One region of the Exiguobacterium sp. s6 genome, then DNA from elsewhere that is predicted to be linked to it. Evidence: riboswitches for the same ligand, from Rfam matches in the RefSeq annotation. Region 1 holds a riboswitch; each other region holds the start of a gene.

The links. A riboswitch is a leader RNA that binds a small molecule or an ion and turns the genes downstream of it on or off. The one in region 1 is predicted to bind S-adenosylmethionine.
Region 2: it holds a riboswitch for S-adenosylmethionine, as region 1 does, so the genes downstream of both, KNP75_RS12455 (Na+/H+ antiporter NhaC family protein) here and metK (methionine adenosyltransferase) in region 1, are expected to answer to the same signal.
Region 3: it holds a riboswitch for S-adenosylmethionine, as region 1 does, so the genes downstream of both, KNP75_RS06485 (MetQ/NlpA family ABC transporter substrate-binding protein) here and metK (methionine adenosyltransferase) in region 1, are expected to answer to the same signal.

Annotation. Positions count from the first base shown of each region.
Region 1 covers NZ_JACSLN010000001.1:829,445-832,545, reverse strand. Annotated here, with positions in the region: gene KNP75_RS04310 (hypothetical protein) at 1-392, shown strand, start outside; gene metK (methionine adenosyltransferase) at 435-1,643, opposite strand; SAM riboswitch class I at 1,774-1,893, opposite strand; gene pckA (phosphoenolpyruvate carboxykinase (ATP)) at 2,208-3,101, shown strand, end outside.
Region 2 covers NZ_JACSLN010000002.1:286,858-289,958, forward strand. Annotated here, with positions in the region: gene KNP75_RS12450 (TVP38/TMEM64 family protein) at 1-296, shown strand, start outside; gene KNP75_RS12455 (Na+/H+ antiporter NhaC family protein) at 318-1,619, opposite strand; SAM riboswitch class I at 1,670-1,765, opposite strand; gene KNP75_RS12460 (GGDEF domain-containing protein) at 1,862-3,101, opposite strand, start outside.
Region 3 covers NZ_JACSLN010000001.1:1,253,585-1,256,685, forward strand. Annotated here, with positions in the region: gene KNP75_RS06475 (aminotransferase class I/II-fold pyridoxal phosphate-dependent enzyme) at 1-10, shown strand, start outside; gene KNP75_RS06480 (iron-containing alcohol dehydrogenase family protein) at 7-1,023, shown strand; SAM riboswitch class I at 1,064-1,167, shown strand; gene KNP75_RS06485 (MetQ/NlpA family ABC transporter substrate-binding protein) at 1,241-2,062, shown strand; gene KNP75_RS06490 (methionine ABC transporter ATP-binding protein) at 2,072-3,101, shown strand, end outside; gene KNP75_RS06495 (methionine ABC transporter permease) at 3,078-3,101, shown strand, end outside.

The sequences.
Region 1 (3,101 bases):
TGCTCGCCTTACTTAGCACGTCGAACCGTGAGAACACGAAACAATCGTTCTCGAGCGCGAAATCGTCGGTCGGCGGTCTCGTCGATACGGTCAAACAAGACCCAGCCGGAAAGGCCTCACAAGTCATTGACCAAGTGAAATCGGCTTCTGGAATCATCCAAGAAGTTGCCACTGACGTTCAAAACGTATACGAGAAAGTCGCTGGTGAAGTCGACACGGTCAAAGAAGACGTGAACAAAGTCGTCGGCACGGCGCAAGAAGCGAAGTCAGATCTTCAATCGATCGGCGAGAAAGTCGTCGATGCGAAAGATACGGCGCTCGGGCAAGAAACTTCATCCGACACGTCATCAAGCAATAACGAATCATCGAATGACAACAAAACACAAGCCTAACAAAAAAACGACCTTTCGCTGAGAAAGGTCGTTTTTACTGTCTTATGCGAAGCGTTTCGCGCCTTCTTCAAGCACTGCCGCTTTATCCGTTTGCTCCCATGGGAGTTCAACGTCTGTACGACCGAAGTGGCCGTAAGCTGCTGTCTGCTTGTAGATTGGACGGCGAAGGTCGAGCATCTTGATGATGCCGGCCGGACGGAGGTCGAAGTTCTCGCGAACGAGTTCGACGAGCTCAGTCTCGCTCAATTTGCCTGTGCCGAACGTGTCGACTGCGATCGATACCGGGTGGGCAACGCCGATCGCGTAAGCAAGTTGAACTTCTGCTTTGTCAGCAAGTCCCGCTGCAACGAGGTTTTTCGCTACGTAACGAGCCGCGTACGCCGCTGAACGGTCAACTTTGGTTGGATCTTTACCTGAGAACGCGCCGCCGCCGTGGCGAGCGTAACCACCGTACGTATCGACGATGATTTTACGTCCTGTAAGGCCTGCATCCCCTTGTGGTCCACCGATGACGAAACGGCCAGTCGGGTTGATGAAGTATTTTGTATCCGCGTCGATAAGTTCAGACGGGATGACCGCGTCGATGACGTGCTCTTTCAAATCAGCTTGGATTTGTTCGAGTGTGATGTCTTCGGCATGTTGCGTCGAGATGACGATTGTGTCGATGCGAACTGGGTTGTTCGCTTCGTCGTATTCGACCGTCACTTGTGTCTTACCATCAGGACGAAGGTAAGCGAGCGTGCCGTTCTTACGAACTTCTGCCAAACGACGTGACAATTTGTGTGCGAGTGAAATCGGGAGCGGCATGAGTTCTGGTGTCTCTTTTGTTGCGTAACCGAACATGAGACCTTGGTCACCAGCGCCGATCGCATCGATTTCTTCTTCAGTCATTTGTCCTTCACGAGCTTCAAGCGCTTGGTCGACGCCTTGGGCGATGTCTACCGATTGCTCATCAATCGATGTGAGGACAGCACAAGTCTCTGCATCAAAACCATATTTTGCACGTGTGTAGCCGATCTCACGAACTGTTTCACGAACCACTTTCGGGATATCCACGTAAGTTGATGTTGTGATCTCACCTGCTACGAGCACAAGACCTGTCGTGACAGATGTCTCAGCCGCAACGCGGGCGTTTGGATCTTCAGCTAAAATCGCATCCAAAATCGCATCTGAGATTTGGTCACAAATTTTATCCGGATGTCCTTCCGTGACGGACTCCGAAGTGAAAAGTCGACGGTTCAAGTTTGCCATTTCGAAAAACCTCCTATAATAAGGGTGATGTGTGGACGGTACTCGTTCCCCTTACGCGTTGCTTTGGGACGGTAATGAAAAAAACCTTTCGCCATGTTCAATGGGAAAGGTTGAATCGTTCTTCCTTACCCTCTTATCGTTCGAAGCTTGCGCTTCGCTTCAGGATAGCACCTTTTCCGAATAACAATGACAAATCGGACGGTTGCTGGGCTTCGTAGGGCCTTGTTCCCTCCACCGCTCAGAATAAGAGTATCCGTTACGAAGACCATCATATAAATGACACCCCGTTCTGTCAAGCGTATCGACTGAATTCGTAAAACTTTTCACGAACTCGCAATAGTTATGTTTGTGAAATATCAAACATTTTTTTGTCGGTTTTCGATTTTGTACTATGACCTGGTACAGAATATGTTAGAATGACAGTGTAAGAAAGCGCTTACTTTAAAGGGTAAAAAAGGCTTGTTTTTGATTAGTATGTCACATATAATAAAAACGTCATACTAATTAAACGCGGAAGTATGCGGATTTCATCCACATCTATTTAGGGGAAAGGTGGGATTCAGGATGGCGACAACGCTCCTGAAAATCGAAGAATTAATTAAAGGTGCCGACATGATGCGGAACTTAACGGTTCCAGAATTGGTGGAAGAAGCCATTCGCAACGGGGAAGGCGTACTGACGAAAGACGGGGCTTTATCGGTCAGTACAGGTAAATTCACAGGACGGTCACCGAAAGACAAATTCGTCGTGCAAGATGAAGTCAGCAATCATTTAGTAGACTGGGGTCCGGTCAACCAACCGATCGCAGAAGAGAAGTTCACGGCACTGCTCGATAAAGTGCTCACGCATCTCGAGACGAAAGACAAGCTCTATTATCTCGAGGCGTCTGCCGGGGCTGACGAGCATTATACGCTTCCAGTGCGGGCCATCACAGAATACGCGTGGCACAACTTGTTCGCGAAACAGTTGTTCTTGCGCGAATGGCCGACACAAGGTGCCTTTGATCCGTTCACGGTCATCTATGCACCGAGCTATAAGGCCGATCCGGAAGTCGACGGGACGAACTCCGAAACGTTCATTCTCGTCTCATTCGCCAAACGGACCATTCTGATCGGGGGAACAGAATACGGCGGCGAAATTAAAAAATCGATTTTCTCAGTCATGAACTTCCTGTTACCAGAACAGCACGTCTTGTCGATGCATTGCTCGGCGAACGTATCGGACGCCGGCGAGACGGCTCTCTTCTTCGGGCTATCGGGTACCGGAAAGACGACGCTATCGGCCGACACAGAACGTCATTTAATCGGGGACGACGAGCATGGTTGGTCTCCTGATGGCGTCTTCAACATTGAAGGCGGTTGCTACGCGAAGACGATCAACTTGTCGCGTGAGAACGAACCTCAAATCTACGATGCCATTCGATTTGGCTCGTTGATTGAGAACGTCGTCTTGGACGAG
Region 2 (3,101 bases), on a different contig from region 1:
CGGTCAGTTTGATCACATACTTACTCGCCCTCATTCAAATGCCGCTTCGGACATTCATCATGGCGGCGGGGTTCGGGAAACTGCTTGTCGTCTTGATTTTTTCGGTCATTGGTGACCAGTGGGAAGAGTTTATTCAAAGTCCGTTCCGCTTATCGATGCTTGGACTGTTATTGTTTGTCCTTTGGGCGATCAGCCGTGGCCTCGAGGAATTGCTCAAGCGGCGCGCCTTCAAAAAACGCAACGAACAACTTCAACGTGAACGTGAAACGAAACGTCAAACGACCCTTCGAAGCTAGTGCTTCAAAGGGTCGTTTTGGTTAGGCGCGCTTTTTGAAACGCGGGAAGTTAAAGACGATGGCCAGCCCTCCGCAAATGAAGAGCAGGAATGGATAGAACATATACGGGACGAGCGCTGGTGACGCCGTATTCGTCAATTCGGCGGCGATGAGCAACTGTGCCCCGTAAGGCAACAGGCCTTGGACGCCACACGAGAAGATGTCGAGCACACTCGCTGATTTCTTTCGCTCGATGTCATACGTATCGGCGATATTGGCGGCGAGCGGACCGGCCACGAGAATCGAAATCGTGTTGTTCGCCGTCGCGACGTTGGTCGCACTGACGAGCCCGGCGATGCTCCATTCGGCACCGGCACGTTTTTGAATCCGCGACGTGAGCGCGTCACGCAAGTAAGTGAGCCCGCCGTTATGCGAGATGAGTCCGACGAGTCCGCCCATGAGGAGCGTCAAGAGCGAAATCTCGGCCATACCCATCATCCCGTCTGCCATAGCCGTGACGTATGAAGTGACAGCCAAACTCCCATCGATCAAACCGATGATGCCGGTCAAGGCGATCCCGCCAAGCAAGACGAGAATGACGTTCAACCCGGTCAAGGCGAGAGCGATGACGGCGAGGTATGGAATGAGTTTATACCATTCGAACGCGGCTGCATCGACAGTCGATTCTCCACTCGATAACACCGATAAGAGGACGATTGTGATGATGGCGGCCGGGAGGACAATCCAAAAGTTGGTTCGGAATTTGTCACGCATATTGGTACGCTGGGTCCGGACGGCAGCGATTGTCGTGTCCGAGATGAACGACAAGTTGTCCCCGAACATGGCACCACCGACGACGGCAGCCGCTGCGATGGCGATATTGACGCCACTTTCTTCGTGGATACCGAGCGCGATCGGGGCGAGGGCGGCAATCGTTCCCGTCGACGTTCCCATCGCCATCGAGATGAAAGCCGCGATGACGAATAAACCGCTCAGTAGAAGCGAGGACGGTAAAAATGTCAGCGCCGCATTGACGGTCGCGTCGATTGCGCCGATTGCTTCGGCGACACTCGAGAACGCTCCGGCGAGCAAGAAGATGAAGACCATGATTAAAATGCCGGGGTTCCCCGCGCCTTGGGCGACACGCTCGACCGTCTGAGTGACGCTGCCTTTCGTCATCATCGCCGCGACGATGACCGCGATCAACGCCGCGATCAGGACCGGGAATTTATAAAAGTCGTTATAGTAGATGCCTGCCCCGATAAAGAAGACGAGGAAGACGAGCAAAGGCAATAGTGCCCATTTGTTAGCTGTCGGTTGTTCCAATCGATTCACCTCATTCATAAAATAAAAAGAGAGCCTTCTGAAAAAAGGCTCTCTACAAGAAAACACTTTTTTCATCTTTCGAGCAGACTGCTCGCTGGATTTGGCACAGGTTACCCGCTGCCGAGACGTCACTGGGCCAGTCCCTCAGTCTCTCTCGATAAAAAAGTTGTGATATTTAGTTATAAGACACGTTCCCTAACGTACCTGTTTCAAATCCGCTTGTCAATAGCAAACCCCCACGCGGTGAACGTGGGGGTGAGTCAGGTCGTTAAGAAATTGTAATGGGCGACGCGGTTGCGTCCGGCGTACTTCCCGCCGACGTAGAGGGCCCGGTCAGCGTTACGGATCGTATCGTCGAGGCGTTTGTCACCGAATGCCTGAATCGTGTCGACACCGATCGAAGCGGTGACGGGGATATCGATCCCGTCGACGTGGAACGGTTTGTTCTCGATTTGTTGCCGGATCCGTTCGGCAATCTCGATTGCCTGTTCGACATCGCAACGGTTCAATAGCAAGATGAACTCTTCACCGCCGTAACGGGCGGCAAAATCTTCGGTGCGGAGTGCCTGGCGAATCCGCCGTCCAAACTCTTGGAGCACACTGTCCCCGACTTGATGTCCGTGCACATCGTTGATTTTTTTGAAAAAGTCGATGTCGAGCATCGCGACCGAAATCGGATACATCGAACCGTCCGAGATTTGTTGAATCCCGTATTCGTAAAACGCGCGTGCATTCGCGAGCAGCGTCAAGCTGTCGGTCCGACTTTCTGTGTAAAGACGGTCGCGCTCATGGCAACGACTGATCGTCCGGTTGAACGACTTGAGAAGTTTGACGATTTCACGTTGGATGGTCGAGGGATACCCATAGACGTGTTCACCCGTCATGACGAGCCACGTGCGAATCCCTTCGATCTCCTCGGACCGAACCGAGATGAAACTATGATAGTCGTCGTCAAATTCGTTCGACAGTGGTGCGTCCCATTCGAAGCGCATCTCATATTCGACCGAGGCTTCGTTCGGATAAGCGTGATCGAGCAAATCGAACACGATGTGACGGTCAATCGGCTGACGCGTCTTCAAATCAAAGTACAGGGTACGGTCGAACAGTTTAAACTCGACGAACCCTTCGTCATAGTGATTGAGCCGCTCACATTGACTGAGAAACACTTCGATGGCTTGCGCCTCGCTCTGCGATAACGACACGGCTTCTTTTGCCTCATCATACTGTTCAATCAACGATTTAAAGGCGTCTTGCCGGCCTTTTTGGATGATGAGCCGCTTGATGAAGAACGTCAACGCGGCAGCGATGCTGCTGACGACGAGTAAATTCGTCTCCCGGAACAACGAGGCCGCCAAAATGAAGACGAGACTGACGATATACGTATAAAACGCGATGCTCAGAAAATCGCGGACCGGGATGTCGACGCGGAACCACCAACCGACTTGATACTTTTGCACGACCGTGTTCAAGATGATGGCCAGAATCAAACCGGCGAGCGGC
Region 3 (3,101 bases), 420 kb from region 1:
GCGGGCATGATTCGTCAGGCCGTCCTTGAATATGACCACGCCGATGACGCGCTCGACCGTCTTGATGACTTAGTCGACGGCCGACGTGCCCACGTCCTGCGCGGTCAGAACGGGTACGAAGTCGTGCGGGCCGTTCATCCATCCATCACGGACTATCCGGCCACGACGTTCCGTGGGGAGTGTACGGACAAGGAAGTCGAACGGCTGATTTTTGAAGACGTCGATGTCCTCATCGCCATCGGGGGCGGGAAGCTCGTCGACACGGCCAAACTCGTCGCCTATCAACAGAACGTGCCGCTCATCATCGTCCCGACACTCGCCTCGAACTGTGCGGCGTTCACGCCTCTCAGCGTCGTCTATCGGGAGGACGGGAGCTACGACCGCTACGACATGTTCCGCGTCGTCATCGAACGGGTCATCGTTGACTCGCGGGTCATCTCGCGCTCTCCATATGAATACTTCCGAGCCGGTGTCATCGACACGGTCGCGAAGTTTTACGAGGCCCGTTACTTGAGCGGTGACAGCTCGGTCGACGCGGGCGTCAACACCGGGCTCGTCTTGGCCCAGCAGTGCGGGCGTCTCGTCGAACTTGATTTGAGCGAGCACGCTTTTGAGTCGTATAGTGACGACGTCCGCTTCGCTGTCGATCACGTGCTCGCCATCGGAGGTGCCGTCGGAGGATTTGGTGACGCCGGGACACGGGTCGCCGTGGGCCATGCGGTCCATAACGCTCTCAGTCGCTTCGAGTCGACGCACCGTTTCTTACACGGGGACAAGGTCGGCTTCGGCCTGATCGTCCAAGAGCGGTTGCGGCGCTCGGCCGATACCCCGTATTTGGAGGCTTGGCTAAGCGAGTTCGGTGCCCCGACGACGCTCGAGACGCTCGGGGTCGGGTCGAGCGACATCCCGGTATTGGTCGACTCCGTCATGACGGAGACCGAGCTGCAACAGTTGCCAAAGCCGCTCGATAAAGACTTTCTGAAAATAATATTTGAAAATTTGCAATTTTCTATTTACAAATAAAAGAATTGAAAGTAAGATGATAACAATTAAATAGACCGATTGCTTATCAAGAGTGGTGGAGGGACTGGCCCTATGAAACCCGGCAACCAGATCATTATGATCATGGTGCTAATTCCAACAGACGGAACGTCTGGGAGATGAGCGTGTCCGACTTTGTCTTGTCGTGCCCGCCACTCTTCATGAGTAGCGGGCTTTCATTTTGGAGGAGGAAAAACAGATGAACATCAAACAGAAAACAGCACTCGCAGGAACTTCACTACTCGCCGCCATCGCACTCTCGGCGTGCGGTCAATCGGACGCGAGCGAATCGCTCAGCACGGAGTCGCTCACGATCGGCGTCACGGGCGGTCCACACCAACAAATCGCCGAAAAAGTGAAAGAACTCGCGGCCGAGGACGGCCTCGAGCTCGACATCAAAGTGTTCAACGACTATAACACCCCGAACACGGCGCTCGCCGAGGGCAGTCTCGACGTGAACAGTTATCAGACGCTCTCATTCCTTGAACTGCAAAAGTCCGACAAAGGCTATAAGATCGACGATGTGTTCAAGACCGTCGCGTTCCCAATGGGTCTTTACTCGGAAAAGTTGACCGACATTGAGGACTTGAAAGAAGGCGACAAGGTCGCCGTCCCGAACGACCCGGCGAACGAGCTGCGCGCACTCCGTCTCTATGAGACAGCGGGCCTCATCACGCTGAAGGAAGGCTTGACGGACAAGGCGACGAAACGCGACATCGCTGAAAACCCGCTCAACCTCGAATTCATCGAGCTCGAGGCGTCTCAGCTCCCGACCCAGCTCCCGGAAGTCGCACTCGCGGCCATCAACACGAACTTCGCGATGGGTGCCGGCCTGTCGATCAATGAGGACGCCTTGTTCCACGAAGACACGGTCGACAACCCGTATCCGAACTACGTCGTCGTCCGCACCGATAACAAGGATGACGAAGTCGTCGCGACGCTCAAGTCGTACTATCACTCGGACGAGGTCCGGACGTTCATCGAAGAGACGTTCAACGGCTCAATCGTCCCGGCGTTTTAAGGAGGGCCTATGATCGCACTTAAAGGAATCACGAAGACGTTCACGGTGAACAAAGGTGCTGTCACCGCACTCGACGACGTCTCGCTCACGATCGAGAAAGGCGAGATCTTCGGCATCATCGGTCGAAGCGGGGCCGGCAAGAGCACGCTCATCCGCATGATCAACCTGCTCGAACGCCCGACCTCGGGCCAGGTCGAGATCGAAGGACAGGACATCACGAAGCTCGACAAACGTGGGCTCTCAAAACTCCGCCATCGAATCGGAATGATCTTCCAACACTACAACCTGCTCAAGACGGCGACCGTCGAAGATAACGTCGCCATCCCGCTCCGGCTTGAGGGTCTCGACAAGGCAACGATCCGCGCTCGCGTCGACAAATACCTCGACATCGTCGGCTTGACGGACCATCGAAAACATTATCCCGAGCAACTCTCGGGCGGACAGAAGCAACGTGTCGCCATCGCCCGGGCCCTCGCGCACGAGCCGGATATCCTGCTCAGCGACGAGGCGACGAGCGCGCTCGACCCGGAGACGACCGAGTCGATTCTCGACCTCTTGCTCGACATCAACCGCGAGCTCGGACTGACGATCTTTTTGATCACGCACGAGATGGAAGTCATCGAGCGCATCTGTGACCGGGTCGCGGTCATCGAGGCCGGCCGGATCATCGAGGAAGGGGACGTGCTCGACGTGTTCTCGGACCCGCAGCATGCGACGACACGCAAGTTCTTGAAGACGAACCTCGATGTCCCGAAAGAGGTCGTCGATGAGTTGAGCACGCACGGGATGCTCGTCAACTTGTCGTTCATCGGTCATCAGAGTGAACAGGCTGTGCTCGCCCAGTTGACGAAACGGTTCGGCTTGCTGCCGAACATCATCGGGGGCGGCATCAAAAAGCTAAAAGGCGGTCTCGTCGGTAATCTACTCGTCCATTTGGACGGCGATGAGGGACAGACCGACCAAGCCGTCCGCTTCTTAGAGGCGAGCGGTGTGAAAGTGAAGGAGGTGACGAACCATGCTTCAGTTTTGGGAAAATTGG